Regions from separate parts of the Bacillus sp. URHA0034 genome, predicted to be linked through region 3. Evidence: predicted binding sites of a transcription regulator. Region 3 holds the regulator's gene; each other region holds the start of a gene.
What was found. The regulator Rex, encoded in region 3, represses fermentation and respiration genes when NADH is low (regulators of the CRP and FNR family bind a similar motif). The targets are predictions, from matches to a motif close to TTGTGAAATATTTCACAA.
Positions count from the first base shown of each region.

Region 1: a site for Rex is predicted at 5,654-5,671, ahead of nirB (nitrite reductase large subunit NirB). Genes of this name have one in related genera too.
Region 2: a site for Rex is predicted at 1,441-1,458, ahead of ACZ9EE_RS09870 (YwiC-like family protein). Genes of this name have one in related genera too.
Region 4: a site for Rex is predicted at 4,547-4,564, ahead of ACZ9EE_RS29295 (formate/nitrite transporter family protein). Genes of this name have one in related genera too.

Region 1 covers NZ_JBWCDK010000002.1:2,490,895-2,498,577, reverse strand. The annotation lists gene ligA (NAD-dependent DNA ligase LigA) at 1-1,073, shown strand, start outside; gene ACZ9EE_RS13990 (CamS family sex pheromone protein) at 1,087-2,247, shown strand; gene pruA (L-glutamate gamma-semialdehyde dehydrogenase) at 2,389-3,936, shown strand; gene ACZ9EE_RS13980 (hypothetical protein) at 4,242-4,469, shown strand; gene ACZ9EE_RS13975 (hypothetical protein) at 4,551-5,537, shown strand; gene nirB (nitrite reductase large subunit NirB) at 5,765-7,683, shown strand, end outside.
Region 2 covers NZ_JBWCDK010000002.1:1,646,051-1,653,733, reverse strand. The annotation lists gene ACZ9EE_RS09880 (molybdopterin molybdotransferase MoeA) at 1-671, shown strand, start outside; gene mobB (molybdopterin-guanine dinucleotide biosynthesis protein B) at 665-1,195, shown strand; gene ACZ9EE_RS09870 (YwiC-like family protein) at 1,514-1,852, shown strand; gene ACZ9EE_RS09865 (hypothetical protein) at 1,849-2,280, shown strand; gene ACZ9EE_RS09860 (Crp/Fnr family transcriptional regulator) at 2,281-2,973, opposite strand; gene ACZ9EE_RS09855 (YjzC family protein) at 3,245-3,424, shown strand; gene clpB (ATP-dependent chaperone ClpB) at 3,547-6,147, shown strand; gene ACZ9EE_RS09845 (YjzD family protein) at 6,195-6,380, opposite strand; gene ACZ9EE_RS09840 (hydrolase) at 6,564-7,286, shown strand; gene ACZ9EE_RS09835 (hypothetical protein) at 7,366-7,683, shown strand, end outside.
Region 3 covers NZ_JBWCDK010000002.1:2,637,167-2,644,849, reverse strand. The annotation lists gene rimI (ribosomal protein S18-alanine N-acetyltransferase) at 1-250, shown strand, start outside; gene tsaD (tRNA (adenosine(37)-N6)-threonylcarbamoyltransferase complex transferase subunit TsaD) at 247-1,272, shown strand; gene ACZ9EE_RS14630 (ABC-F family ATP-binding cassette domain-containing protein) at 1,814-3,733, opposite strand; gene moaC (cyclic pyranopterin monophosphate synthase MoaC) at 4,013-4,510, shown strand; gene ACZ9EE_RS14620 (redox-sensing transcriptional repressor Rex) at 4,544-5,197, shown strand; gene ACZ9EE_RS14615 (YhbD family protein) at 5,305-5,928, shown strand; gene ACZ9EE_RS14610 (polymer-forming cytoskeletal protein) at 5,941-6,663, shown strand; gene ACZ9EE_RS14605 (cytoplasmic protein) at 6,679-7,389, shown strand; gene ACZ9EE_RS14600 (MDR family MFS transporter) at 7,402-7,683, shown strand, end outside.
Region 4 covers NZ_JBWCDK010000002.1:5,630,327-5,638,009, forward strand. The annotation lists gene ftsZ (cell division protein FtsZ) at 1-737, shown strand, start outside; gene ACZ9EE_RS29280 (DHA2 family efflux MFS transporter permease subunit) at 1,095-2,633, shown strand; gene ACZ9EE_RS29285 (proline dehydrogenase family protein) at 2,809-3,798, shown strand; gene ACZ9EE_RS29290 (hypothetical protein) at 3,874-4,308, opposite strand; gene ACZ9EE_RS29295 (formate/nitrite transporter family protein) at 4,598-5,422, shown strand; gene ACZ9EE_RS29300 (VanW family protein) at 5,609-6,610, shown strand; gene ACZ9EE_RS29305 (PaaI family thioesterase) at 6,773-7,261, shown strand; gene ACZ9EE_RS29310 (hypothetical protein) at 7,392-7,683, shown strand, end outside.

The DNA.
Region 1 (7,683 bases), 150 kb from region 3:
CAGCTGAAGAAGTGGTAACGACTCTTTTAGAGATTGAGTTAAGTGTGGGGAGAACGGGTGTAATCACACCGACTGCCATTCTCGAGCCAGTGAAAGTGGCGGGGACAACTGTACAACGGGCATCTTTACACAATGAGGACTTAATCCGTGAAAAGGATATTAAAATCGGTGATAAAGTAGTTGTAAAAAAAGCAGGTGATATCATTCCGGAAGTGGTTAATGTGCTTGCTGACCAACGAACAGGTGAAGAAGTGGATTTTCAAATGCCAACCCATTGTCCGGAGTGTGAAAGTGAACTTGTTCGCTTAGAAGGGGAAGTAGCCTTAAGATGTATTAATCCGAAATGTCCGGCACAAATTCGAGAAGGATTGATTCATTTTGTTTCCCGTGATGCCATGAACATTGAAGGCCTTGGTGAAAAGGTGATCAGTCAGCTTTTTGCTGAAAAATTAATCGGTGATGTTGCGGATATTTATAAACTAACTCGTGAGCAGCTGTTAGCCTTGGAAAGAATGGGTGAAAAATCTGTCACTAACCTGTTAAAGGCGATTGAAACTTCAAAAGGCAATTCCCTTGAAAAGCTGTTATTTGGATTGGGGATCCGCCATGTTGGAGCAAAGGCGGCCAAAACATTGGCACAACAGTTTATGACGATGGAAAAATTAGCAGGAGCCTCCAAGGATGAGTTAATTAATATTAACGAAATAGGAGATAAGATGGCTGATTCGATTGTATCGTTTTTTGAGCAGGAAGAAGCGATTGAGCTTATAAATGAGTTAGTATCAGCAGGCGTTAACATGGAATATAAAGGGGCAAGACCGATTTCTGCCGAAGAATCAGACAGCGTATTTGCCGGTAAAACCGTTGTCCTTACAGGAAAAATGGAGCAATTATCCCGCAATGAAGCGAAAGAAAAAATCGAAGCCCTTGGCGGCAATGTTGCCGGAAGTGTTAGTAAGAAAACACATCTCGTCATCGCTGGTGAAGATGCGGGTTCTAAGCTAACGAAAGCTCAAGAACTGGGTATCGAAGTGTGGGACGAGGAGAGGCTTTTAGTAGAATTAAATAAATAAGAGGTGGACCGACGTGAGAAAAATCTCATTGCTCGCTCTCTCCCTTGTCTTTTTGCTAAGTGCATGTGCACCTAACTTTCAAAAGCAAAATGAAACAGTTCAAACAAAGGAGAAGGCAACAGGGAAAGCAATTATTCCCAAATATAATATCTCGAATAAATTTTACCGGACAATCCTGCCATTTGAACCGGGGGAAGCGCGCGGATTAGTCGTTAACAATATCAATACTAGGTATGACTTAAATGAATTTGAAATGGGCTTGATGAGAATTGCCCAAAACAGTTTTGACACGGATAAGTACTATTTTCAAGAGGGCCAGCAAATTAAGGCCGCGACAATTAAACAGTGGTTAAGCCGCCAGTATACCCCTGCTCAGCTTAAGGAGAATAAGGAGAAAGCAGCGGACAATATTGGTTTAAATCCAGTTAATACCAATCCTACTGGCAGTACGCCTTCAAGCCCGGTTTATCTTGCCCATATCCTGGAACATGATTATCTAACCAAAGACGATAAAGGTAATGTGTCCCTAGCAGGGATGACCATTGGTTTGGCATTAAACTCGATTTACTATTATAAATTACAAACAGATGGCGATACGTTTGAGAAAAAAATTCCGTTTGCTGAAATGGAAAAAGAAGGCCAGAAAATGGCGGCGGAAGTGGTCAAACGTATTCGTGCCATGAAGAATTTATCTGATATACCAATCACGATTGCTTTATTCGAGCAGCAAAGTAAGACATCGGTTGTACCTGGTAACTTTTTCAGTTATTCAACTGTTGATAAAGGAAGCACGGATCTAAATAGCTGGGAAAAGGTTGATGAAAAATACTACCTTTTCCCTTCAACAGATGCTGAAAACGACCATCGTGATGATACGATTGCCTTTTTAAACTTCAAACAAGATGTGGAACAATACTTCCCTAATTACAATGGTGTAATTGGCAAAGCATTTTATATTGGTGACCAGCTTCAGGATTTAAATATCACGATTCCAATTCAATTTTATGGAAAAACAGAGGGGATTGGTTTTACCCAATATGTAACAGGGCTTGTGATGGAACATTTCCCTAAGTATCTTTCTGTTTCCGTTAGTGTAACGTCCGTGGATGGTCCCGAGGCACTCATTGTCAAAAAAGCTGATGCAACAGAACCATTTGTTTATATTTATCAATAAGACCTGGCTTTTGCTGGGTCTTTTTTACTCTCTAACCAGCAAGGTCTATCATAGTCTAAATTCATTATCTTTCCTAATCATTCTTAATCATGTTAGAATGATGAGGTATGTAACCGTTTTAATACATAGGAGGGGTTAGAAATGATACAACCATATAAGCATGAACCGTTTACTGATTTTTCAGTGGAAGATAACCGACAAGCCTATCTACAAGCATTACAAACAGTAGAGGGTTATTTGGGGCAGGACTATCCTCTGGTCATTGGCGGAGAGAAAATCACAACGGAAGAGAAAATCATTTCCTATAATCCAGCAAATAAAGAAGAAGTAATCGGACAAGTTTCAAAGGCTAATCAAGAACTTGCGGAAAAAGCTATGCAAGCAGCGGTAGAAGCATTTAAAACTTGGAAAAAAACAAAACCTGAAGTTCGTGCTGATGTCCTGTTTAAGGCAGCATCCATTATTCGCCGCCGTAAACACGAATTTTCGGCTTTAATGACTAAAGAAGCAGGAAAGCCATGGAGAGAAGCTGATGCAGATACAGCTGAAGGGATTGACTTCCTTGAATATTACGGACGCCAAATGCTGTCTTTAAAAGATGGAGTTCCCGTCCAAAGCCGCGCGAATGAATTCAATCGTTATGACTATATTCCGCTTGGTGTTGGTATTATTATTTCACCATGGAACTTCCCATTTGCCATTATGGCGGGAACAACTGTAGCAGCCATAGTCACCGGTAATACGGTTTTATTAAAGCCGGCTTCTACCACACCGATTATCGCAGCTAAATTTGTTGAGGTAATGGAAGAAGCAGGTCTGCCAAAAGGAGTTTTAAACTTTGTTCCAGGCAGCGGAGCTGAAGTGGGAGACTATTTGGTTGATCATAAAGATACACGTTTCATTAGCTTTACCGGCTCCCGTGATGTGGGTCTTCGTATCTTCGAACGTTCATCTAAATTAAGCCCGGGTCAAATTTGGATGAAACGTTTGATTGCTGAGATGGGTGGAAAAGACACGATTGTCGTTGATAAAGAGGCTGACCTTGAGCTTGCAGCCCAATCTATTGTTGCTGGGGCATTCGGTTTCTCTGGTCAAAAATGTTCAGCATGTTCACGTGCAGTAGTCGTAGAGGATGTATATGAACAAGTAGTAAATCGTGTTGTCGAGCTAACCAACCAATTAACTGCAGGAAATCCTGTTGAGCAAGGGAATTTCATGGGACCTGTAATTGACAACAATGCATATAAAAAAATCCTTGAATATATTGAAATTGGCAAACAAGAAGGTAAGTTGCTGGCTGGAGGCGAAGGTGATGACTCAAAAGGTTATTTCATTCAGCCAACCGTTTTTGCGGACCTTTCTCCAACATCCCGTATCATGCAGGAAGAAATCTTTGGCCCTGTTGTTGGATTTACAAAAGCCAAAGATTTCACGGAAGCAATTGATATTGCCAATAACACAGAATACGGCTTAACTGGAGCCGTTATTACCAATAACCGTGCCCACCTAGAACAGGCTCGTGAAGATTTCCATGTTGGTAACCTATACTTTAACCGTTCATGTACAGGAGCAATTGTTGGCTACCAGCCATTTGGCGGCTTCAATATGTCTGGAACTGACTCGAAAGCGGGCGGTCCTGACTACTTACTTCTTCATATGCAGGCGAAAACAACTTCAGAAATGTATTAATTAATAAATGATACCCCTTCTCACACCCGAGGAGGGGTTTTTCATTGAAAATGTAATAATAAAAAGGAAAAAGACAAAAATATAATGGATTAGGCTTGTTTCCCCCAACTTTAATTTCTAATGCATAAATACATCCTTTACAAGAAATTTATGTAAATAAATATCCGCTGTGATAATATTAAGAAAGCAAGATTAAAAAGAAACATTTTTAAATTGAAATTCGTCATAATAAAGAACTGATTATTAAAATATGATTGACTTAAAGACCTAGTTTGTAAATCGTCTTCCCTGGAGGTTTTGTACCTTTGATCCCATTATATTTGTTCCATGTCACAGCAGTAGAACATAGTGAAAGTATGCTTTGGACCTTTTTAACCTGTAATGTTTTTGTGGTCAGTGCCGGTATTGTCTTTATCTATAAGTTGTTTACGCAAAAAAAGGTCCGGATGGCCGGGATTGTGTTTGGTGTGGCATTAGCTATTAATTATATCCTTATCGCTATTTTAGGGGATCCGTTTGACCTCTTAGGATAATGACAGCAATATTTTAACGGTGAATCAAGGGTGCTGGACGTTATGGAACATGGGCAGGAAAACTGAGAGGAGATGACTGGAATGAAATATTACCGTTTATGGGTGATCGCTTTTTTATTAAAATTTATAGGATCTGCTTGGGATGCATCCTATCACTTTAAATATTTATTTGAAGAGTACTCTATTCCCCATATTGTGAATACAATGGGGTTTGCCTTAGGGGGGTTCCTGTTATTTAAAGAGTGGAGACACTCAACCTACATGGACGGATTTTCAAGGAATCTCATTACGATTGGATACGGTCTGTTTCTGATTGGCATTCCGCTTGATTTTACGTATCATATTGCCTATGGAATTGATTTAACGACCTGGAGTCCAACCCATTTTATTTACTATATAGCAACAGATATCATGATTTTTGGGGTATGGCGCGGTTTTTATTTCTTTACGTGGCATACAGTACCGACATGGAAGTCGCTGCATACGTGGTTTGCGATGTTCCTGTTGGAATGCTTATTGTTTCCGAATATGCAGCAGGAAAATGGGGCTATCTCTTATTACCAGTACATGCATGGAAAATCAATCGCTTCAAAGGAAATCCTTCAGTTAATATCGGACCCGGCCTCACAGATTTTCGGCGGTATACCGGAATATGTGTATCCCATTTATTCCTTGTTAATGGTAGGGTTATTGACCGTTATAACGGCACGAATTTGCCGTGATTTTACGATTCCGTTTATGGGTGCCGTACTTTATGTTTGCTTAAGATTTATCGGGAAAGCGATCTTTGCAGCAGTCAATTATCCAACCTCCTATGTGCCAATGACCATTATCCTGATACCGCTGGCCTTCTTATTGCTGAGAAGAACCAATTGGCTCGCTGGACTTATTGGCAGCCTTGCTTATTTTCTCAGCCTATACGCCATTCATAAATCCGAAATACTCATCACCCCGCCGCTGGTCTTATGGGAACTTGCCCCTGTAGCGCTAATTGGTATCCTTGTTCCCGTTATCAATACCATCATCAAACCCCAGCTCCTACTTAAAAAAAGTAAACAACCCGCATAACGTAAAAAGGGTGCCTGTCACCCTTTTTTATTTTGTCCATTTAGTAATAGTGGTTACGTAGTGTCTAATGATCAGGCTTTGACATTTACTAGAAATGTTCACAATTAGCTTGTGAGATGTGATGAACGTCACAATTTTTTAGGACTGGACCCTTTACAATCTAACTATAGAGAAAACCTACTAATAAAAAATTAACCAACTATTAACGATAAAGGAGCCAACCAGATATGAAGAAGTTAGTTATGATCGGTAACGGAATGGCTGGAGTAAGAACCATTGAGGAGATCCTTAAACTTAACACTGAGCAATTTGAAATTACCATCTTTGGTGAAGAGCCGCATCCAAATTACAACCGTATTAAACTATCAAATATTCTCCAAGGTGACACCAACTTTGACGATATTATTATCAACCCGCTTGAATGGTATAAGGAAAATAAGATTCAATTGTACAGCGGCGAGGCCATAGCAGCAATCGATGTAGAAGGTAAACGTGTTATCAGTGATCAAAATCGAGTAGTGGACTATGATGAACTGATTATCGCAACCGGATCCAACTCTTTTATTCTCCCAATTCCCGGTGCTGATAAACAAGGGGTAACGGGTTTTCGTGATATAAAAGATTGTGAAATGATGATCAAATCAGCTGGGCAATACCAAAAAGCTGTCGTCATTGGCGGTGGTCTGCTCGGACTAGAAGCCGCAAGAGGACTGTTAAACCTAGGTATGAAAGTCGATGTTGTACACTTGATGCCCCATCTAATGGAACGCCAGTTGGACCCAATTGCCTCTTCATTACTAAAAACAGAGCTAGAATCACAAGGCATGAATTTCTTAATGGAGAAACAAACAGTTGAAATCTTGGGGGATGAACGTGTTACAGGACTTCGCTTTAAAGACGGTTCTGAAGTCGAAGCAGATCTCGTGGTAATGGCCATCGGCATTAAATCTAATACGCAAGTTGCAAAAGACAGTGGCATTTATGTGAATCGCGGCATCATGGTAAATGACTATATGGAAACAAGTGTCCCTCATGTTTACGCAGTCGGTGAATGTGCCGAACATAGAGAAATTGTTTACGGTTTGGTTGCACCATTATATGAGCAAGGCAAAATCCTTGCCAGCCGCATTTGCGGGATTGAAACAAACGCATACGAGGTTTCTGTTACAGGTACTCAGTTAAAGGTGGCTGGTGTCGATTTATTCTCTGCCGGTGAAATTTTTGAAGATGGTACGACCAAATCTATCATGATTTACAATGAGTACGAAGGTCTCTATAAACGAGTGTTAACTAGAAACAATGTAATCGTAGGGATTGTCCTATATGGTGACACAAAAGACAGCACAAGATTATACCGAATGCTGACTAAAAAGGAAGATATCACTGGAGTTTCTATTTTCCATACAGAATGTACTGGAGAAGGCGATACTGACGATATTGCATCCATGCCAAATGACGAATTAGTCTGCGGCTGTAACGGTGTCACAAAAGGAGCCATTGTGGAGGCAATTCAAACACAAGGCCTAACAACATTAGACCAAGTCAGCCATTGCACTAAAGCTGGGCGGTCTTGCGGACGCTGTAAACCAATGGTCAGCCAAATTCTTGCTCATACACTAGGTGATCAGTTTGATGCAGCCGCAGCTCAGAAAACAAGCATTTGTGGATGTACGACATTAAGCCGTGAGGAATTGGTAGCGGAAATTAAGGAAAAAGGCTTAACAAGTGTCAAAGAGGTCATGAATGTACTTGATTGGAATAACTTAGAAGGCTGTACAAAATGCCGTCCGGCAATCAATTACTATCTTGGCATGATTCATATGGATGCCTATAAGGATGACCGTGATTCCCGTCTCGTGAATGAGAAGATGCACGCCAATATTCAGAAAGATGGAACGTATTCTGTGGTTCCTAGAATGTACGGTGGGGTCACCACAGCAGCGGATTTGAAAAAAATTGCTGAAGTTGCTGAAAAGTATAGCGTTCCTTTAGTAAAATTAACTGGTGGACAACGAATTGGTTTGTTCGGAGTAAAAAAAGAAGACCTTCCGGCCATGTGGGAAGAGCTTGATATGCCTTCCGGTTATGCTTATGGAAAAACATTAAGAACCGTTAAGACTTGCGTTGGTGCGCAGTTCTGCCGCTA
Region 2 (7,683 bases), 990 kb from region 3:
AGGTAGAAGAGGAATTAGTACCTGGGAAAATCCGCAACAGTAATTCCTATATGATTGCAGCTCAGATTGAGAGGGCCGGCGGAACCGTTCATTATTATGGAAAGCTTCCAGATGAATTTGATACATGTTTTGAAGCGGTTAAAGATGCTTTAAACGAAGTTGATCTTCTTATTACCACCGGGGGAGTATCCGTGGGTGATTTTGATTACCTTCCTGCAATTTATAAAAAACTCGGAGCAGACGTATTATTTAATAAGGTTGCCATGCGCCCTGGCAGTGTAACTACGGTTTCAGTTTTTAATGGAAAAATCCTCTTTGGATTATCTGGTAACCCGTCTGCTTGTTATGTTGGGTTTGAATTGTTTGTTCGGCCAATTATTCGCACAAGTCTTTTTTCTAATCTACCCCATTTAAGAAAAGAAAAGGCTTTGCTAGAAGTTGATTTTCCTAAAGCTAACCCGTTCACGCGATTTGTCAGAAGTGCCACCTTTATAGATGAGGGCAGATTGAAATCAACACCGAGCGGCTTGGACAAGTCGAATATTATTATGAGCCTGGCAGGTGCAAACTCATTGATGATCCTTCCAGGCGGTACTAGAGGGTTTATGGCAGGAACTGAAGTCGAGATATTGCTCCTTGATGATCAAGTCGGAAGTGCCTGGCCTTGGTAAAACCATTTATTTTTCAGGTGGTTGGCTATCAGAATAGTGGGAAGACAACCATTTTAAGCAAATTGATTAAAAACTTGACAGACCGAGGAACGAAAACAGTCACCATCAAACACCACGGTCACGGCAGTAAGCCTGCTGTATTGGAACAAAAGGACTCTTCAAGACATGTTGATTCAGGAGCACTAGCCTCGCTTGTCGAAGGCAGTGGAAGACTGATATTACAAGCGGACAATCTTAACTTAATCCTAGAAGAGCAAATAGAGTTAATAAAATTTTTTGAACCTGACGTCATACTAATTGAAGGCTATAAATATAAAAATTACCCTAAGCTCCTTTTATTAAGAAATAAAGAGGACTTGCCTTTATTAGAAGAAACAACCAATATTTGTGCTGTCGGTTATTGGTTAGAAGATTTAAACAATGCATCTTTTTATCCGTCTTTCTCCATTAAAGATGACGCTGTGATTCAATGGACTGCTGAATACATTCAGAGAAATGTTCATAAAAATGATGAAAAACGTTAATAAAATTGTCAAATATGTTACTTTTATCACAGCAATACAGCCTGGTTCGGATTATAATAATGGCAGGGGTTATATGGTTTGTTAATATAGGTAGTTAGATTATGGACTGGAAATGCAGGTTCCAAACAGTGGATAGCTACTCTAAAGATAATCAATGTTACCATAACTTGATTGGTTCCGATGCATTTCCATTCATAATACAGAACGTGTTAAGAAGGTAAATTGCCTTCTTTTTTTCATATTTTTTGTGATGCTCTTCACTTTATTTTCTGTTCAGTTCTTTTATAGTAAGGCTATCAGGAAAAGGAGTGAGAAAAGATGAAACTATTTTTACCAAAACAACATGGTGCATGGGCAATGCTGATCATTCCCTTTTGGCTGGGTGTTACCGAAGGTGGCTTTGTTTGGCAGGACGTACCATTTTTTATCGGCTGGATTTTCTTATATTTAGCGACATACCCTATGCTCCTTTTATTTAAAAAGAAAAAAATCAAATTTTATACCAATTGGACGATTATTTATCTTATACCTTCCTTATTGCTGTTACTATTTCCGCTGCTCAAAAGTCCTTCTATTGTCCTCTTTGGTCTGTTGATGCTGCCGTTTTTTGCAATTAATGCATACTTTACATCTCAAAAAAAGATCGTGCATTTATGAATGATATGAGTGCAATCTTTGCATTTTCCATTGCAGGACTGGCAAGCAGTTATTTAGGGAAAGAGGCGTTAAACTTTGAGACGTTGATTTTTCCTTTTTTAATATCAATATTATTTTTTATGGGCTGTACCTTTTATGTAAAAACCATGATAAGAGAGAAGAAAAGCAGCTTATTCAAATGGATTTCATGGGTTTATCATCTTCTTGTCGTGGCTGTATGGTTCCTTAGTGGTTTTTGGGTCGTGGCGATTGCTTTTATTCCAAGCTTACTTCGAGCTTACTTCTTTTATGGTAAAAAATTAACGCCGCTGCAAATTGGTGTATATGAGATTGTTAATGCAGCCATTATTTTTATCATTCTTGCGATTCAAATTGTCACTCTAAATTTAAAAAAATCGGTCAGCAGACCGATTTTTTTCTATGGTTAATTAATCAACTTTACATATCTCAACAGGGCAATCCTCACAATCGATTTCTCTTTTTAAATATTCAATATCATGGATAGTAATTGTGCCTTTATCAATTGAAATAATAGCGGATTTTCTTAAATCACTTAAGAGACGATTGACTACTTCACGTGAGGTACCACAGAAATTGGCTAACTCTTGATTAGTAAATGGTAATTCCACCAGTATCCCTTGATCTGTTTTCATTCCATAACTATTACTGATGCGAATTATAGTCGAATACAACGCCCCCTTTTTTCCATGGAGGACTAAATCACGAAATTTAGTTTGCGTCTTTCGAAATTGCAAGCTCATCCATTGGATGAATTCAAATGAAAGGGACAAATTTTGGGATAGCTTCTCTTCTAAAACATCCTTCATAATGACAGCCACTTCACCGCTCTCTACAACGCGAGCACTTAATAAATAGCGAGAAGAAGAGGAAAATAAATTTAACTCGCCAACAAAATCTCCTTTGGAGCACATTCTGATGGTTAGCTCACGTCCGTCAGGAATAATTTTGCTAACTTGAAGGATCCCACTTCGAACTATATACATTTCATCCGCTTGAGAGCCTTCCTGAAAAAGAAACGTTCCTTTTTCAATCTTTTTTATATGATGAACGGTCTCAAATAGATGTGATAATGGTACAGGCATTTCTTTTACTGACTGCATACTATAACCACCTTTAAAGGTACAAAATGAATTTCAAAAAATGCAAGTCATGGTTAATAAGATTCCCTAGATAATACTATAATTATATTGTTAACAAAGAATAATTATCAATATCTGTAGAATAAGTTCATACAATCGTCAAAAACTTAGGTCAATACCGCATATTACCCAGGAAATATTGTCGACATATGTTGAATTTGAAAGAATTTCCCTTTAATGCTGATGCAATCTAACGGAGATAATAAGGTTGTATTGAAAAGGGGGGATTAGAATGGGACAAAATCATCAGTTTAGATCAGGTAAAAAAGCACCGAATAATGGCTATTACATTGAAGTTGGTGATTCAGGGAGCAATGTAACCAATCCAAAGAAAATTAAACTCAAAGCAGGCGACCCGTTTCCTGAAACATCAAATGATGAACGTGTATGGACGTATGTTCGCAAACCTTAATTCGTTTAGTAAAAGTCATCTTTTTAAGATGGCTTTTCTTCTTATGTTATTTTACTTATCGTAATGAATTTCTTATAATAGAAATAAATAGGTCAAAAAAGGTCAAAAAGGAGTGAGAAACGGTGGACTTAAACCGAATGACGGAACGTTTACAAACAGGCATTATGGATGCTCAAGGCTTAGCAATTAAAGAAAATCATCAAGAAATTGATGAACTGCATTTATTCATATCACTACTGGAGCAGCAAGACAGTCTGATTGCATCCATATTAGAAAAGGCTGGATTACCGGCGGAGAAGGTAAAGAAATCTTTATTGGGAGAATTGGAAAAAAAACCACAGGTAACCGGGAGCGGTGTCGAACAGGGTAAGCTTTATATTACCGCAAAACTGCAAAAGTTACTGGTAAGTGCCGAGGAGTTTGCATCTGAATTTTCGGATGAATACATTTCTGTTGAACACATACTGTTAGCTGCCGTTTATGCAAATGATTCACATATGAAAAAAATCATTCAAACATTCGCTCTAACACCGGAAATGATTTTAAAAGCAATAAAGGAAATAAGGGGGAACCAAAGAGTGACATCACAAAATCCAGAAGCAGGGTATGACGCTCTTAAAAAGTATGGCCGAGATCTTGTCGCCGAAGCTGCCGCTGGTAAAATTGATCCGGTCATTGGCAGGGACACTGAAATTCGCAATGTAATTCGAATTTTATCACGTAAAACTAAGAATAATCCTGTTCTAATTGGTGAACCAGGAGTTGGGAAAACGGCAATTGTTGAGGGACTTGCCCAGAGAATTGTCAGAAAGGATGTTCCAGAAGGACTTAAGGATAAAACCATTTTTTCATTAGATATGAGCTCATTAATTGCCGGAGCAAAGTTCCGCGGTGAATTTGAGGAACGGCTTAAAGCGGTCTTAAATGAAATTAAGAAAAGCGAAGGCCGGATTTTGTTATTTATAGACGAAATTCACACTATTGTTGGTGCAGGTAAAACTGAAGGGGCGATGGATGCTGGAAATATGTTAAAGCCGATGCTTGCAAGAGGGGAACTTCATTGCATCGGGGCAACAACACTTGATGAACATCGGAAATATATTGAGAAAGATCCAGCTCTTGAAAGACGTTTTCAACAAGTATTAGTCCAAGAACCAAATGTTGAAGATACAATCTCGATTTTAAGGGGATTAAAGGAACGGTTTGAGGTCCATCATGGGGTAAAGATTCACGATCATGCCTTAGTGGCAGCGGCCACATTGTCAGACCGCTATATTACAGACCGCTTCTTACCTGATAAGGCCATTGACCTTGTTGATGAAGCCTGTGCGATGATTCGAACGGAAATTGACTCCATGCCTACCGAACTAGATGAAGTGACTCGCAGGGTCATGCAGCTGGAAATTGAAGAGGCAGCACTTCGGAAAGAAAGTGATGAAGGAAGTAAATTAAGACTTGAATCCTTATTAAAAGAACTGGCTGATTTGAAAGAACAAGCAGATACGATGAAGGCAAAATGGATGCAGGAGAAACAAAGTATTCAAAAATTACAGGAGAAAAGGGAGCAGCTTGAAAAACTCCGCCGTGAGCTCCAGCAATCAGAAGATCGTTATGATTTAAATCGAGCGGCCGAATTAAGGCATGGACAAATTCCTTCAGTGGAAAAAGAACTTGAAGAACTGGAAAAGAGTGCAGAGAAGGATGAGCGGCTGCTCCGCGAAGAAGTAACAGGGGAGGAAATTTCAAATATTGTCTCAAGATGGACAGGAATACCACTGTCTAAGCTTGTCGAAGGAGAAAGAGAAAAATTACTTAAACTAGAATCCATTCTTCATCAACGGGTGATAGGCCAAAATGAGGCAGTTACCTTGGTATCGGATGCAGTCCTAAGAGCGAGGGCTGGGATTAAAGATCCGAACCGCCCAATTGGATCATTTTTATTTTTAGGTCCGACTGGCGTAGGGAAAACAGAACTTGCTAAGGCGCTCGCTGAGTCCTTATTTGACAGTGAAGAGCATATGATAAGGGTAGATATGTCTGAATACATGGAAAAACACGCAGTTTCTCGTTTAATTGGGGCTCCTCCTGGTTATGTAGGTTATGAAGAAGGAGGTCAGTTGACTGAAGCAATTAGAAGAAGGCCATACTCGGTTATTCTAATGGATGAAATTGAAAAGGCCCATCCGGAAGTATTTAATATTCTCCTTCAGGCTCTTGATGATGGAAGAATCACGGATTCGCAAGGTCGGGTGGTAGATTTTAAAAACACCGTCATTATTATGACTTCCAATATTGGATCTCACTACCTGCTCGATAGAAGTGAGAATGAGATTGAAATTTCGGATGAAACGAGAGCGAAGGTTATGAGTCAGTTAAGGTCTCATTTCCGTCCGGAATTCTTAAATCGAATTGATGAGACGATCCTCTTTAAACCTTTATCTTTAGGAGAGATAAAGAATATTGTCGGTAAAATGCTGAACGATTTACAAAATCGATTAAAACAGCAGCAAATTAATATTACCATCAGTGAAGATGCAAAGGAATTTATTGCTGTAAATGGGTTCGATCCAATTTACGGGGCAAGACCTTTAAAACGATATATTCAAAAGAATATAGAAACGAAGCTCGCTCGTGAAATCATTGCCGGCAGGGTACACGAGCAGTCAACCGTAGGAATAACCATTGAAGATGGTATCTTATCAATAAATGTACAAGAAAAGTAGTCAAAACAGAAAAAAGGTCCTCCAGTTGGCGTGGAAGACCTTTTTTATTAATGCTTTTCAACAGGTTCATTTGGAATTACTGCAGCAGCAACAAGAATTAATATGGTTACCCCAACAGCAACGATTGAACCTTGAGCAAAATTATATTCTGCACCGGCTGTCATTGAACTAACAACATATGTAAGCATTTGCACTAAAAGGAAAGACCAGAAAAAAGTCCAAAATATACGCACTCATTTTCACCTCTTACTTATTTTACATTAATTTAAATACTACCATACAATGCAGAAAAAATATATATAAAAACAATTTTCTGATTTATGTTCCCAAGTTCTTTTAAAATAGGCAAATTCCCTTTCAACTCTTGTGAAACGGCATACAATACCTTGAGGAAATATGTAAAAGGAGATTTAGCGATGGAGAATCGTAATTTTCAGATGGATACCCAATGGAATATCATTCATTACCCCGAAAAGCCTAAAGGATTTGGGATCTTAATAATTGGAGATGAAAGGCATTTTGTCGATGAGAGCAAGTGCTTTTGGACGCAAAACGAAGGAAAGCTGGCTATTATCAATGAATTAAAAGATGCCGGGTACACCATTTTTTCCTCAAATCTTTATGGGCGTAACTGGGGTAGCGAAAATGCTGTCGAGCTTGCTCAAAGGTTATATCAGCATGTAATTAGAAGTGAAATTCTTAATAATAAAATTCATGTTCTGGCAGAAGGAATGGGTGCATTAACGGCCATAAAACTTTTGGAAAAAATGAAGGGATCGATTCGGTCCTTAGTCTTGCTTAACCCCATTCTTTCCTTGAAACATCATCTCGAACAAGAAAAAGAGCATAAGTTCTTTTACAAAAAGTTAATGAGGGAACTAACTGCTGCGCATCAAATCGACCAATCTACTCTCGAGAACGAAATAATCAACATGGATGAAGTTGTTAATCTTGATTATGACTGTCCAATCACGATTATCCAAGTATTAGCAGGCGGGAAATCGTACACTCAATCAAAGCTTTATCAAAAAATTGTTAATACCCCTAAAATAAACCCAATTTTAATTCTTCCTGAAAAAAAACCTCAGCTTGGAACAATGTTAATCAAGTTTTTTAACAGTCATGAAAAAGTACTTTAATGGTAACCTCCCCAAAATGAAATATTTCCTATTAAAAACGCATAGGATTCATTATAAGTGTTTTGGGGAGGAAGATGTAATGGACAAGGCCATTATTTTTGGTATTTATGATTTTGTCAGTTTCCAAATGGGTCGTACCCTCTTAAATAAGGGGGTAGAGGTTATCGGAATTCATATCGATCAAAACAGTGATACTCTATATCTTGAGGAGAAAAGGCTGGAAGTAGGGAGGAATGCGAACTTTAGAGAAATCTTCCTATCAGAAATAGGTACTTACAGGGAAGATGACACCACTAAAACAACGTTTATCCTTTCACTTTACGATTTATATATGTTGAGTACTGAGACTATTTTACAACAACAAACCGTTACTAAATTACAGCAATTTATTGAAAAT
Region 3 (7,683 bases):
TGAGGCCCATGTAACCAATATAGCGATCCTCCCCGGCTATAGGGGCAAGAAACTGGGCGAAGCTTTATTAACAAAACTAATTTCGACAGCCCGTGAAATGGGAGCAAGGAGTATGACACTTGAAGTCCGTGTGACTAACCATGTCGCTCAATCCCTTTACCGAAAATTCGGGTTTCAAAACGGCGGGATTCGAAAAAATTATTATTCCGATAATCAGGAAGATGCATTAATTATGTGGGTGAACTTATGAAAAAAGATTTATGGATAGTAGGAATTGAAACTAGCTGCGATGAAACCGCCGTAGCGATTATAAAAAATGGCCGTGAAATAGCAGCGAATGTGGTGGCATCGCAAATTGAGAGTCATAAAAGATTTGGAGGGGTTGTCCCTGAAATAGCCTCTCGTCACCATGTTGAACAAATAACCATCGTAATAGAAGAGGCACTGCGCCAAGCGAAGCTAACATTTTCGGAAATAGATGCCATTGCCGTTACAGAGGGCCCAGGTTTAGTGGGCGCATTGTTAATTGGGGTAAATGCTGCTAAGGCCCTTGCCTTCGCTCACAACAAGCCATTGGTGCCGGTTCACCATATCGCTGGGCATATTTATGCAAATAGATTGGTAACTGAACTAAAATTTCCACTCCTGGCCCTCGTCGTTTCTGGCGGGCATACGGAGCTTGTTTATATGAAGGAGCATGGTCACTTTAAAGTGATTGGTGAAACAAGAGACGATGCAGCTGGTGAAGCGTATGATAAGGTTGCAAGAACTTTGAATATGCCTTATCCAGGCGGCCCTCATATTGATCGTCTGGCCCATGAAGGTAAACCGACAATTGACTTACCAAGGGCATGGCTTGAGGAAGGATCATACGACTTTAGTTTCAGTGGTTTAAAGTCAGCTGTTATCAACACGGTCCACAATGCAGAGCAGCGCGGAGAGACCATTGTCCCTGAGGACTTAGCAGCAAGCTTTCAAGAAAGTGTCATTGAAGTGCTTGTGAAAAAGACTGAGAGGGCTGTTGCAGAGTATCAAGTTAAACAGCTATTAGTAGCAGGAGGCGTTGCTGCCAATAAGGGACTAAGAACCACCTTGGAACAGACCTTTTTAAAACACCCTGAGGTTGAATTGGTGATACCTCCACTTTCATTATGTACGGATAATGCAGCAATGATTGCTGCTGCCGGCAGTGTTATGTTTGAAAAAGGAATCAGGGCTGGCTTGAACCTTAATGCCAATCCTGGGCTTGATATCGAATTATATAACGAATAGTCCTTCCGAATCGGGAGGATTTTTTTGTATTTAGAACAGAGAATTGTCCAGCTCCAGCGCCCTAGCGGCTAGTGTCCTTCGCGCTTCGCCCTACGATAAGTGAACATCGAATCGCTGCCGCTCTTCGTGTTGTCTATCTCCAGCGCCTAGGGGCTCGGGGTCATAAGCCAAACCGTCAAGAAGGCTAGAGAGCAGCCTTCTCGCCGGCTCGTCTTATGCCTGTCGCCCCTGATCAAGGCGCTTACGCTTTTCGAATTTCCTTTATCTCAGTTGAAGCACTCCAGGCCATACGCTTCTGAACAATGCGCCTGCGCTTTTCTTGCCTGTGGATAAAAAATTCTGAAAAGTAAATATAATATTCACAATTTGTGGATAGATATCAACAATCTGTGGACACTGTGGATAAAAGTGGGGATAACTGTGGATATTGTGGAAAACTGCAACAAATGTTTATATAAATACTATTTAAAATGTGCGTAACCTTGTGGACAACTAAATTTCATGTTAAAAAAAAACCGGGAAAATACCCCCGGTTTCGTCATTATTCGGCAAGCGCAGCCCATTCATCCATTAACTGCTCCAGTTCTGTTTTTGCTTTTTCATTCTGAATATTAATATCTAATACCTTTTCATGATCTTGAAAAACCTCTGGATCACATAACTGTTGTTCAAACGCTTGAAGTTGCTCTTCAAGTTCCTCAATTCGCTGTTCCACTTCATCTAATCGTCTTTTTCGCTGGCGTTCAAGTTTTTTACTCTCTTTATCCTGTTGATAACTATTTTTTTCGATTGAATCCTTCTCAGCGGTTTTCTTAGCAGAGTCTGCTTGTGCGAGTGCCGCTAGTTCTTCCTGTTCGAGTTTCTTATCCACATAATAATCATAATCCCCCAGATACTCTAAGCTGCCCTTAGGACTCAGCTCCAACACCTTAGTCGCAATCCGGTTTATGAAATAACGATCATGTGAGACGAATAGGATGGTACCAGGATAATCAATCAAGGCATTTTCCAGTACTTCTTTGCTGTCGAGGTCGAGGTGGTTCGTCGGCTCGTCTAAAATAAGCAAATTGGCTTTTTCTAGCATAAGCTTGGCAAGTGCGAGCCGTGCTTTTTCGCCGCCGCTTAAGGTTGAGACAATTTTCAATACGTCGTCACCGGAAAAAAGGAAATTACCTAGAACTGTCCGGATTTCCTTTTCGCTTTTTAAGGGATAGTCGTCCCATAATTCATTTAACACTCGCTTATTTGAGGTTAATTCTGCTTGCTCCTGGTCATAATAACCAATTGCAAGATTGGTCCCATAGAGGATGGTACCCGCCAGTTGAGGCAGCTTCTTGATAATCGTTTTTAAGAGTGTCGATTTCCCAATTCCATTGGGTCCGACTAATGCAATACTTTCTCCTTTATAGGCCCGAAACGAAATATCCTCCGAGACCTTTTTACCTTCATACCCTACAGCCAAGGATTCTATCGTCAATACATCATTGCCGCTTTGTTTTTCAATTTCAAAGGAGAAGGTAGCTGATTTCTCATCTCCAAGCGGCCGGTCCATTAACTCCATTTTTTCAAGCTTTTTACGGCGGCTTTGGGCTCGTTTCGTCGTAGAGGCCCTAGCAAGATTACGGTGGATAAAATCTTGCAGATTAGCAACCTCTTGCTGCTGTTTTTCATAGAGTTTCATATCGCGCTCATAATTGGCTGCTTTTTGATCAAGGTAGGCACTATAGTTGCCGGTAAATCGTTGGATTTGTTTCCGTGATACTTCGTAAACTTGGGTGACAACTTTGTCTAAGAAATAACGGTCATGGGAAACAATCAAAATGGCACCATCATATCCCTGTAAATATTGCTCCAGCCAGGAAAGGGTATCGATGTCAAGATGGTTAGTAGGCTCGTCCAATATTAAAATATCAGGTTTTGTTAATAACAGCTTTCCTAAAGCGAGCCGGGTCTTTTGCCCTCCGCTTAAGCTTGTAATCATCAGTGAACTGTTGTGAAAGTTTAACCCGTAAAGGACGGAGCGAATATCGGCTTCATATTGATAGCCGCCCTGCTCTTTAAATTTAACCTGGAGCTGATCATATTCTTTTAAAATACGCTCATATTTTGCACTATCTTCAAAAATATCAGGGTCGGCCATTTGTTCTTCGAGTTGACGAAGCTTTTTTTCCATCAATCGAAGCGGTTCAAAGACGGTTAACATCTCATCCCAAATCGATAAATTTGATTCAAGGCCGGTATTTTGCGCTAAATAACCGATGGTTACATCCTTGGGTTTAATAATCTCGCCGCCATCATGGGACAGGTGTCCGGCAATAATCTTTAATAACGTGGATTTCCCAGCGCCATTCCGACCGACAAGGGCAACGCGGTCGCGGGTTTGTAATTCAAGCTTTATATTCGATAAAATAAGGTCAGCCCCATAATATTTTTGCAGTTGGTTTACTTGCAGTAAAATCATTTATATTCACCTCTATTAAAAAAACAAAACGTAAGGATTATGTCGCATGGTAATATAAGACAAAAGCTGTATTCCCATTTCATCTTTAAAGTGAAACCTTTCACTTATATAAGCAGCAAATCAGTCTTTACTATATAAATAGTGTACCGTATTAGCGTAAGGTCGGCAATAAAGTGAGGATTTATGGCACTTTTTTCAAGAAAAAATACATATTCGTTCAAAGTTTCACACACATTGTGGTAAAAATAGTGTATTATTTTTTCGTAGGGGGATTTTTTTATGGCAGAATTTACGCATTTCAATGACGAAGGCAGAGCTAAAATGGTGGACGTTAGTGACAAACCCGAAACCGCACGAACGGCTCTTGCTCATTCGAGTATTACTGTAAGTGATGAAATCTTTCAAAAGATATCAAACCATGAAATGAAAAAAGGCGATGTTTTAGCGGTCGCACAAGTAGCAGCGGTAATGGCTGCGAAAAAAACATGGGACATTATTCCAATGTGTCACCCGATTCCACTAACAGGGGTCAATATATCCTTTTCATGGGAAAAAGGCCAAAATGAGAGCCATCAATTGCATATTGCTGCAGCCGTTAAAACAAAAGGAAATACAGGTGTTGAAATGGAAGCGCTCACAGCGGCATCAATTTGCGCTTTAACCGTTTATGATATGTGCAAAGCAGTAGATAAAGGTATGATCATTGGACCGACATACTTAGTTGAGAAAACAGGCGGAAAAAACGGAGACTTTAAAAGAACGGAACAAGTTAAGTAATATTTACATTTTTGGAATGGGGTGTGGGAGATTATGAGCAATGAAACGATGAAGATACCACAGGCGACAGCAAAACGGCTGCCCCTCTATTATCGGTTTTTAAAAAATCTGCATACTTCCGGGAAACAAAGAGTTTCGTCTGCGGAACTAAGTGAAGCGGTAAAGGTAGACAGTGCAACGATTCGCCGAGATTTTTCATACTTTGGGGCCTTGGGGAAGAAAGGGTACGGCTACAATGTCAATTATTTGTTAACCTTTTTCCGTAAGACACTTGATCAAGATGAACTAACAAAGGTTGCGTTAATTGGGGTTGGTAATCTAGGAACAGCCTTTTTGAACTATAATTTTTTAAAAAACAATAATACCAAAATAGAGGTTGCCTTTGATGTCGATCCGGAAAAGATGGGTGCAAAAGTTCGGGAGGTTCCTGTTTATCACATGGATGATCTCGAAAAGGTGCTCTTAGAGCAAAAGATATCCGTTGTCATTCTTACGGTTCCAGCCCCTGTTGCCCAAGTGATTACCGACAGGCTGGCAAAAGCCGAAGTAAAAGGGATTTTGAACTTCACGCCCGCACGATTAAATGTCCCTGCATCGATTAGAGTTCATCACATCGACTTGGCAGTGGAATTACAGTCTTTAGTTTATTTCTTAAAACATTATCCAACAGAAGAAATAGAAGAATAATGATAAAAGGGTGTTTTACTAACAAAAATTAGTGAAACACTTTTTTTGTCTCTTTACAAACGTAACAGTGTTATGTTACATTCTATTTTAGAAAGGGGTTATCTAAAATGAGCGACGAGTTAATTTCTAAAAAGGAGCTGCTGGATCTTGCCGGTATTTCTTACGGCCAGCTGTATCGATGGAAGCGGAAGGATCTGATCCCGGAAGAGTGGTTTATCCGAAAATCCACGTTCACAGGACAGGAAACGTTCTTTCCAAAAGAAAAGATTTTAGAGCGGATTAATAAAATCCAGACCATGAAGGATAATTTGTCTTTGGATGAATTAGCAGATATGTTTTCACCTAATATTAGTGATTTAAAGCTGGAAAAGGATGACCTCATAAAACGTAACATTGTTTCACCATCTGTTATGGATATTTATTTGGAAATGGATAAAGGCAGTCATCAGTTTACCTTTTCAAGAATGCTCGAAGTTTATGTATTAGAGAAACTTTTACAGTCTGGGGAAATAAATTTAGATGAAGGTAAAATGCTGCTTCAAGTCTTAAAGGACAATACGCAGCTGATCAAACAGAGGAAGTGTGAATTAGTGATAACAAGAAAGCTTGGCGTTTCCTCTTGCCTGCTGCTGATTAATGCAGAGGCCTTTCATTTTGAACCCGGAACAAAAGTGGTCACTGTATTATCAATGATGACATGTATGGAAGAAATAAAAGCTAAATTATTATAAGGGAGAATGACTATGGAAACGAATCGAAGAGGGGACCTGGTCATTAATGGACTTGGTTCATCCAATGGGGGACATTTTTCTTTGGTTACGCTGAATGGAAGCGGGACAGTAAATAGTGACCTCGAATGTGAGGAATTAGAATGTAACGGCTCCGGAACGTTGAAGGGGAATGTAGCAGCCACAAATGTAATAATTAACGGAAATGCCCGGTTCCATGGAAATATTGAGGGCGAGATGATGAAAGTGGATGGGACAGCCAAGGTTGCCCAAAATCTTTCGGTGAAAAACGTAAAGGTCTCCGGAAAAGTCAATGTTGAAGGTAAAGTAAAAGCGGAACAGATCACCATTCATGGTATTTTAACAGTGGGTGAAGATTGTGAAGCTGAGAGTTTTAAAGGAAAATATCGCTTTACAATTGGCGGGCTTCTAAATGCAGAGCAAATTGATGTGGAGGTTTATGGGGATTGCAGGGCAAAGGAAATAGGAGGGCAGACCATTACCGTTAAACAACATAAGGGGTCCATTATCGGCACCATATTAAAACCTTTTTTCAAAAACCAATTGGAAACGGATTTGATTGAGGGCGACAAAATTGTGCTGGAAAATACCGTGGCGAAGGTGGTCCGAGGTCATCAAGTGAAAATAGGTCCGAATTGTCAAATCGGTGTGGTTGAATATACGGATGAATTTTCTCAAGATAAAAATTCAGTTGTAGGCGATATTCAGAAGGTGTAGGAGGAGGGGAAAAGAATGGGCAAAGGACAAAATTTAATAATTAATGGTTCGGGAAGCTACCCAGGCGGCATATATGATAAAATCAGCATCCGCGGTGAAGGGACCATTGTAAATGACGTGGAATGTTCCACCTTTCATGTGTATGGCACAAGTGAGGCGAGAGATAATGTGAAAACCGGTTCGGTAAAAATTATGGGCGAGGCCGAGGTTAAAGGGGATATGGCGGCAAACGATTCGCTTGTCATGGGAACGATGTTGGTCGGCCGGAATGCCGGTTTGAAGAAGATGAAGGTATTTGGTGTGCTGGAAATTGGTGAAAAGTTAAGCGGAGAGGAGGCGACCATCAAAGGAAGTATCTCTGTTAAAGGAGACGTGGAATTTGAAACGTTCGATTCCAGCGGCAGTTTTGACGTCAAAGGATTACTAACAGCAGACAAGGTCAAGATTTCACTGCGATTCGGCCAAAGCACAGCGGAAGAAATAGGCGGTGGCAAAATCATCGTCAAAAGAAAGAAAAACTCGATCCTCCCGTTCGGAAGAGAGGAAGGAACTCTTTCGGCCAAAGTAATTGAGGGTGATGATATTTACTTAGAAAATACAACTGCTGAAGTTGTCCGCGGTAATACGGTTAAAATTGGCCCCGGCTGTCAAATAGGCCTTGTTGAATATACTACGGAATTGAAAAGCGATTCATCGTCAGCCATAAAATCTAAGACAAAAGTGTAAAGGGGTAAAAGAATGGCCAAAAAGGAAAGCAAATTAGGGTTGGTCGTTGCAGGATTGTTACTGGGAATCCTGATGGCATCGATGGATAATACGATTGTTGTGACAGCAATGGGAACCATTGTTGGCGATCTTGGCGGGCTGGAAAGCTTTGTCTGGGTAGTTTCAGCCTATATGGTGGCAGAGATGGCCGGGATGCCAATCTTCGGGAAATTATCTGATATGTATGGGCGTAAACAATTCTTCATCTTTGGGTTGATCTTATTTATGATTGGTTCTGCTTTATGCGGAACTGCG
Region 4 (7,683 bases), 3.0 Mb from region 3:
CCGTCAATGCTGCCAGCGGAATTGAATTAATGAGAGAAGCGGTAGATACGCTCATTATTATTCCGAATGACCGCCTGCTTCAGATTGTCGACAAAAAAACCCCAATGTTAGAGGCATTCCGTGAGGCAGATAATGTACTTCGTCAGGGTGTTCAAGGTATATCTGACTTAATTGCCGTTCCAGGCCTTATTAACCTCGATTTTGCCGATGTAAAAACGATAATGACGAACCAAGGAACAGCGTTAATGGGCATTGGTGTAGCGAAAGGCCCAGATCGTGCCGTTGAAGCAGCGAAAAAAGCGATCTCCAGTCCATTACTTGAAACCTCAATTGATGGAGCACAAGGTGTGTTAATGAACATTACTGGCGGCAGTAATTTAAGTCTGTATGAAGTACAGGAAGCAGCCGACCTAGTCGCATCGGCCTCTGATCATGAATTAAATATGATCTTTGGTTCCATTATTAACGACAATTTAAAAGACGAAATTATGATCACGGTCATTGCAACAGGGTTTATGAATAGCGAAAATGAAGTACATAGACCTTCTGCCGCTCCTGTAACTGAAGCTTTTTCACAGCCAAAACGTGAGGAAAGTTTTAAGCATAATGTCCAAGAGCACGAAGAACAAAGGCCGCATCAGGATGAACAAATATATGAATACAATCGTTCCTATCAGGGCCAAGAGGAATCACTTGATATTCCAACTTTTTTACGAAATCGGAACAGAAGACGATAATCGATCGATAACACTCCCTATTCACTGTTTTTTGAATGGGAGTGTTTCTTTTTTATGTATAGGAGATGTTTATCTTTGTTTTCCGATCCGACCTTTGTCTTCTAGTACCTATATCGATTAATAATTCCGTTTTAGATGAAAAATAGTTTTAAGGTAAGCCTTGACTAGGGTATTAAATAGATAGGGCTGCAGAAATTTGGACTCCTAGTATAAAAAAATGGATTAAATCAATTTGCTTTTATAAAACTTGTTATTTATTAGTATTTTTCCATTGCAATACTTGAACCAAAGGTATAAGATATACTTTATGCGATTTTAACGTACAAATACAAACAAAGCTTCCAAGGGGGAAACTAAATGGAACAAACCAAAAAGCATGCTGATCGTCCACCTTACGGTGTTATTGCCGTTCTAATGGTAGGTGCCTTTATCTCATTTTTAAATAATACGTTACTAAACATTGCGCTGCCTTCTATAATGAGAGACTTAAATATTGAGGCATCTACTGTACAGTGGCTGACAACAGGTTTTATGCTGGTGAACGGAATTTTAATTCCGATTAGTGCTTACTTAATACAAAAGTTTTCTGTTCGGAATATTTTTATTGCAGCTATTGGGTTATTTACTGCCGGGACTATTCTTGCTGGATTCGCCCATGTATTTGCCTTGCTGCTTGCAGGACGGATGCTTCAGGCTTCTGGTTCAGCAATCTTAATGCCATTGTTAATGAACGTTATGCTAGTAAGCTTTCCAATTGAAAAAAGGGGAATGGCAATGGGTGTTTTTGGACTCATTCTCATGTTTGCTCCAGCGATCGGTCCAACTTTATCAGGCTGGATTGTGGAGCATTACGACTGGAGAATGCTTTTCCATTTTATTACACCAATCGCTATCGTTGTTCTCTTAATTGGTTTATTTTTGCTTAAAGATAAAAAGGAAAAGGTTAATCTTCGTCTCGACTTCTTATCAGTTATTCTCTCAAGTGTCGGATTTGGTGGAATCCTTTACGGCTTTAGTTCTGCCGGCAGTAAAGGATGGGATAGCCCACAGGTTTACGGAACGATTATGATCGGAATTATCTCTTTGTTCCTATTTATTTTCCGTCAAATTAAACAAGAAGCACCACTATTAAATTTCCGTGTCTATCGATATCCAATGTTTGCCTTATCATCATGCATCTCTATGGTGGTAAATATGGCCTTATTTTCCGGGATGATCCTGCTGCCTATTTATACGCAAAACCTTCGGGGGATTTCTCCGATGGATGCAGGACTCTTGCTTATGCCAGGAGCAATCTTGATGGCGTTTATGTCACCACTGACGGGAAAATTATTTGATAAAATTGGCGGCAGAATTCTTGCTGTTACGGGTTTAACCATTATTGTGGTAACAACTTATGCTTTTAGTAAATTAACGCTGCATACTACCTATACCCATCTAATTATGATCTATTCTATTCGTTCAATGGGAATGGCGATGGTCATGATGCCGGTATCAACAAATGGTCTAAATCAGCTTCCAAAACGTCTGTACCCACATGGAACGGCAATGAACAATACCCTAAACCAGGTTGCAGGTGCGATTGGGACAGCCTTAATGGTTACGATTATGTCAAACCGTGCAGAATCACACGCAAAAGAACTTGGTAACGCAGCGATGCAGCATTTAACTGCGCCGCCATCAAAGGCAGCTCTAGCGGAAATGAAACAACAAATCATGATGCAATCCATGTTAAATGGGATCAATTTCTCATTTCTAATCGCTACTTTTATTGCAGCAGTCGCACTCGTCCTATCCTTCTTTATTAAACGATCCAAACAAGCAGAAGATCTAGAAGGAAAAAGCCAAACAAAACCTAGCGAGAAAAAAATCTCATCAAAGCTAGCACAAAACTAAGGTGCCTGACACCATTTGTAATATAAACAAGTTGTTTAAGCTCATTTCTTTTCGGAGAGATGAGCTTTTTTCATTTAAGAAATGATGGCGCTTTATTTCGAAAAATTCGCAAAATAAATTTTATTGAAAGCGTATGCTATAATGAAAATAAAACAATCAGCAAGGGGAAATCGCAATGTTGAAGGATTTTTTCATGGACTTATCTCAAAATCAATTTTTAAATAATGCTGCTAAAAAGTATGGCTTAAAAATGGGGGCACAAACTGTTGTGGCCGGAACTAATATACCAGAAGTAATCAAAAGCATTAAAGAGCTTAATGCTCAAGGGATTTCTTGTACAGTCGACAATTTAGGGGAGTTTGTCTTTAAAGAAGAGGAAGCAGCTGCTGCGAAAGAACAAATTCTTAAAGTGATTGAGGCGATCCATGAAAATCAAGTGGATGCACATATTTCATTAAAACCAACCCAAGTCGGATTGGATATTGATTATAACTTTTGTTTAGCTAATATCAGAGAGATTGTTCACTTGGCTGGCCAATATGATATGTTCGTTAACATTGATATGGAGGACTTTAAGCATTTAGAGTTGACCTTTAATCTTTTGGACGAACTTTCACTTGAATATGATAATGTGGGTACGGTCATTCAGGCATATTTTCATAATGCTTTAGAATATCTTGAAAGATATAAAAACCACAGAATCCGGATTGTAAAAGGTGCCTATAAAGAGTCAGCAGAAATTGCTTATCAAGATAAAAAGGATATCGATGCGAACTATATTAAATTGATTGAATGGCATCTCTTGAACGGGAAATTTACTTCAATTGCCACACATGACCACAGGATTATCAATCATGTAAAGGCGTTTGTTAAAGAAAACAATATTCCTAATGACCAGTTCGAGTTCCAAATGCTGTATGGATTCAGGAAAGATCTGCAGTTAAGTTTAGCTAATGAGGGATATAATTTCTGTACGTATGTTCCATTTGGGAATGATTGGTATGGATATTTCATGAGACGATTAGCCGAAAGACCGCAAAATTTAAATCTAGTTGCGAAACAGGTTTTTAATAAGAAAACTAATACCATCATCGGCGTCGCAGCTAGCGCGTTTCTATTAGGCAGATTGTCTAAATCTAAATCTACTAATAAGAAAGGAAGATAAAAAGCATTACAAAACAAAAGCCAAGTATCTATTCCTTTATGGAGTGGATACTTGGCTTTTCTATTTGTACTGGTGTCAGGCACCATTTGTAACAACGCTGTAGGAGTAATTACTGTCGTCCCATTGGTAGATTCCTTCTTGGAGTTTGATGATGGTGTCAAAAGGGCGGTTGACATGGTTGGTATTTTCTGTTGGAGCAGTTTCCTGGTCTTGTTGGTAGTTTTGTTTATTTTCGATTAGATGTTGTTTGAAGGTGAGCATATCTGCTTTGGATGCGATGCGAATGATTTTATCTAGGGTGATTTTCTTTTCGCTGATGCCATAGCTGTTACATATACTTGTTTGAAAGCTTTTGTTATATTGAATCATCATGTGTAAATCATTGATACATGCAACTCCAAATACTTCTTTAATAACATCCTCATAACGAAGCTGCGTGCCGGTCGCAAATTTAATAATGTTTTTTTCAGGATTTTCTAAACGATAAACCGTCTCAATCGTATTCTCCATGTTAACACATCCATTCAATTAATAATTACTATATCATGAAACCAAAGCAAATAGGATTAAGCGATGGTGTTAAGTGTTTTACTAGTGAAATTAATACACTTATATATTATAACATATAATTTACCGCAAAATGTGACATGAAATTTAGCTTTGTGTAAAAATTGTCGAATGAAAGCGCTCTAAAATTATTAAAGAAATATTCACAGGTTTTCGTAAGAAAATGCTTTAAAATAAAACTATGTTAAACATTTCACAAATAAAGAGAAAAGAAAATGAGGGTGTAATTATTATGGGGTTTAGTAAACCGGATCAAATCATGGCCATAACAGTCGAGAACGGAGTTAAAAAAACCAAGTATACACCACTTCAAACCATCCTATTAGGTTTTGAAGCAGGAGCGTTTATAGCACTTGGTTACCTGCTATTTATCCGTGTAACCGCTACGCTAACCGGCAATTTAGAGGGATTAGGCAGTTTAATTGGGGCAAGCATCTTCCCGGTCGGTCTTATTCTCACATTATTGGCGGGCGGGGAATTACTGACTGGGAATATGATGGCGGTGCCTCTAGCAAGAATGGCAAAAAGGATCAGTACGGGAAAGGTACTCTATAACTGGTTCCTCGTTACCATCAGTAACTTTTTAGGCGCCCTTTTTGTTGCCTATTTCTTTGGACATTTAGTCGGCCTAACCGAAGCCACGCCATTTCTAGAAAAAACGATTAGTATCGCAGACCACAAGCTTGAAGCAACCTTTCTCCAGGCCTTTCTATCTGGAATTGGCTGTAATTGGCTGGTTGCCTCTGCGGTTTGGCTATCATATGGTGCGAATGATATGTCTGGGAAAATTTTAGGCATCTGGTTCCCAACGATGGCATTTGTCGCAATTGGATTCCAACACGTTGTGGCAAATATGTTTGTCATCCCTGCGGCGATTTTTGCAGGCCATTTTACATGGATGGACTATATTCACAATTTTATCCCAGTCTTTTTAGGAAATGCCGTGGGCGGTACGATATTTATTGCCATGGCCTATTGGCATACCTATAAAAAATATCTGCCTGTCTTAACAGAAGTAAAAGTTGTTAAACCGATTGCGAAAACTGGAACAAGATAAATGATTGTCTAAGCAGCCTTGAACCGTTTGGTCAGGCTGCTTTTTTGTCGTGCTTCTCACTTTACCATCCTTTATCTAAGTAATATTGCGTGCGTCAAGAGAATAAAATGAGTGAATGGAGGCAATCCGTGTTATCAATTTTGCACTGGATTGTGTGACATTCGATTTAGAGGAGTAGTTGGGAACATGGTGAAGCAAAGATGGGCAATTTCAGTATTATTAATTGGGAGTTTACTAGCTTTAGCAGGGTGTGATGAGAAGGCGGCCACAAACAAACCGGACCATGAAAGGGAAAAGGTAACTGAACCGCAAAAGCCGCCAAGTCAAAAGCCGCAGGAACAACCGCCAAAGGAAGAAAAAAAGAAACCCGTTGTCGTTAATGTCATTGATCCAAATACAAAGAGTGTTGTTAAAACTTTTTTACCAGAGGAATTAGGGTTTGCAAGTAATCCAGACGCATATAAACAGGCATTAGAGCAGTGGGCGAAAGAGCTTGCAAGAGGAACAGCTGCAGCAGCGGGCTATGATCAACGGATGGTCCTCGACAAAATCAATGCAAATGGTCAAATCATTAAAGGAAAGCCCTTAATCATATTAGACGAAGCGGAATTGGTAAAACGAGTGCTCGCAGCATCTGCCGAGGGCGGCGATATTGAACTGCCGATCACGATAACACAAAGCGGGTATAAGCCGGAGGACCCGGCCCATTTAAATGAAGTGGTCGTTGGTTCCTTTACAACCTATTTCAACAGTGGGGTTGTAGGCCGTTCAAAAAATATTGAGCTGTCAGCGATTGCCATTAATAATGTGATTGTGGGCACGCAGGATATTTTTTCATTTAATACAACGGTAGGGCCTAGTGACGCTGCCCATGGTTACCAGCCGGCAAAGGAAATTGTCAATAAAAAAATGGTGATGGGAATTGGCGGTGGAATCTGTCAAACATCATCGACGTTGTTTAATGCGGTTGACCAGGTTGGGGTTAGTTATGTCGAAAAACATCATCATTCCTTATCTGTTGGCTATGTCCCGCAAGGGCGAGATGCAACAGTATCCTATGGCGGCCCAGATTTTCGCTTTCAAAATACAACGGGTGTTCCCATATTAATTAAAACAATTTATGCAAAAGGGAAGCTTACGGTTGAAGTTAGAACATCAGCGGCCTACAAAGGTCTCCTAAAAAAATAATGATAAAAGGATGCCGGCGAACCATTTGCAGCATCCTTTTATGTTGTTTATTGGAAGTTTTTCAATATAATGTACCAATTTAAGTGCCCCCTTTCTGATTGGCTTAAGGTTTAACATATGTTGTCAAACATGTTATAATTTTCTGGAAAAGGAGGTTTGACGATGGTAGAAAAGGTACTGCATGCAATTCAAGATGAGTATCCAGATGATTTTGCCTGGTGTTATGGCTGTGGCCGTTTAAATGAAACTGGCCACCATCTCCGGACCGGCTGGGAAGGGGATCAGACAGTAACTGTTTATACACCAAAACCGGAACATACGGCCTTACCTGGATTTGTCTATGGAGGCTTGATTGCTTCACTTATTGATTGTCATGGAACAGGTTCCGCTGCACTTGCTTTACACCGGAAAAATGGTTTTGAACCAGGTGATGGTCAGGATGCACCGAGATTTGTAACCGCTTCCTTAAATGTGGATTTTCTTAAACCGACTCCGCATGGTGTCCAATTAAAGGCAATAGGAAGAGTGGAGGAAATCCATCCTAAAAAATTTAAGGTCGCAGCAGAAGTGTTTGCAAATGATATTCTTTGTGCCCGCGGTGAAGTAATAGCCGTTGTCATGCCTAGCAGTTTTTTAAAAGAAGGGTTATAGAGTAATAGTTTGGATCCACTCCTAATGGTCGAGTGGATCTTTTGTAAACTAATTGTAATACTGCCAATTGAAACCAAAAGCACCCTTGGATCGTCATATTAAATGAAGGTTTTACAAGGGGGGGTAACAGGTGATCTGGTTGAAAAAAATAATCATAACGACCATCATCAGTTTGACAATTGTTTTTGGATGCATCGTCGGGGTCTTAGGACCTGCTTTATTCCAAGAAGGAAACCCCGTACCGCTGCTGGTGTCAATCGTGAAATTAAAGATTACGGATACTGACTATGTTCAGTTTTTCAATACAGAAAAAAAGAGCAGATATTTGTCTAGCAATACAGGGCCTAATCCCTTTAAAAAGGTCAAAGAAGTGATGAAGGCAAATGGGTGGGTTTTCGAGGAGCAACTAGGGCCTGGATTAA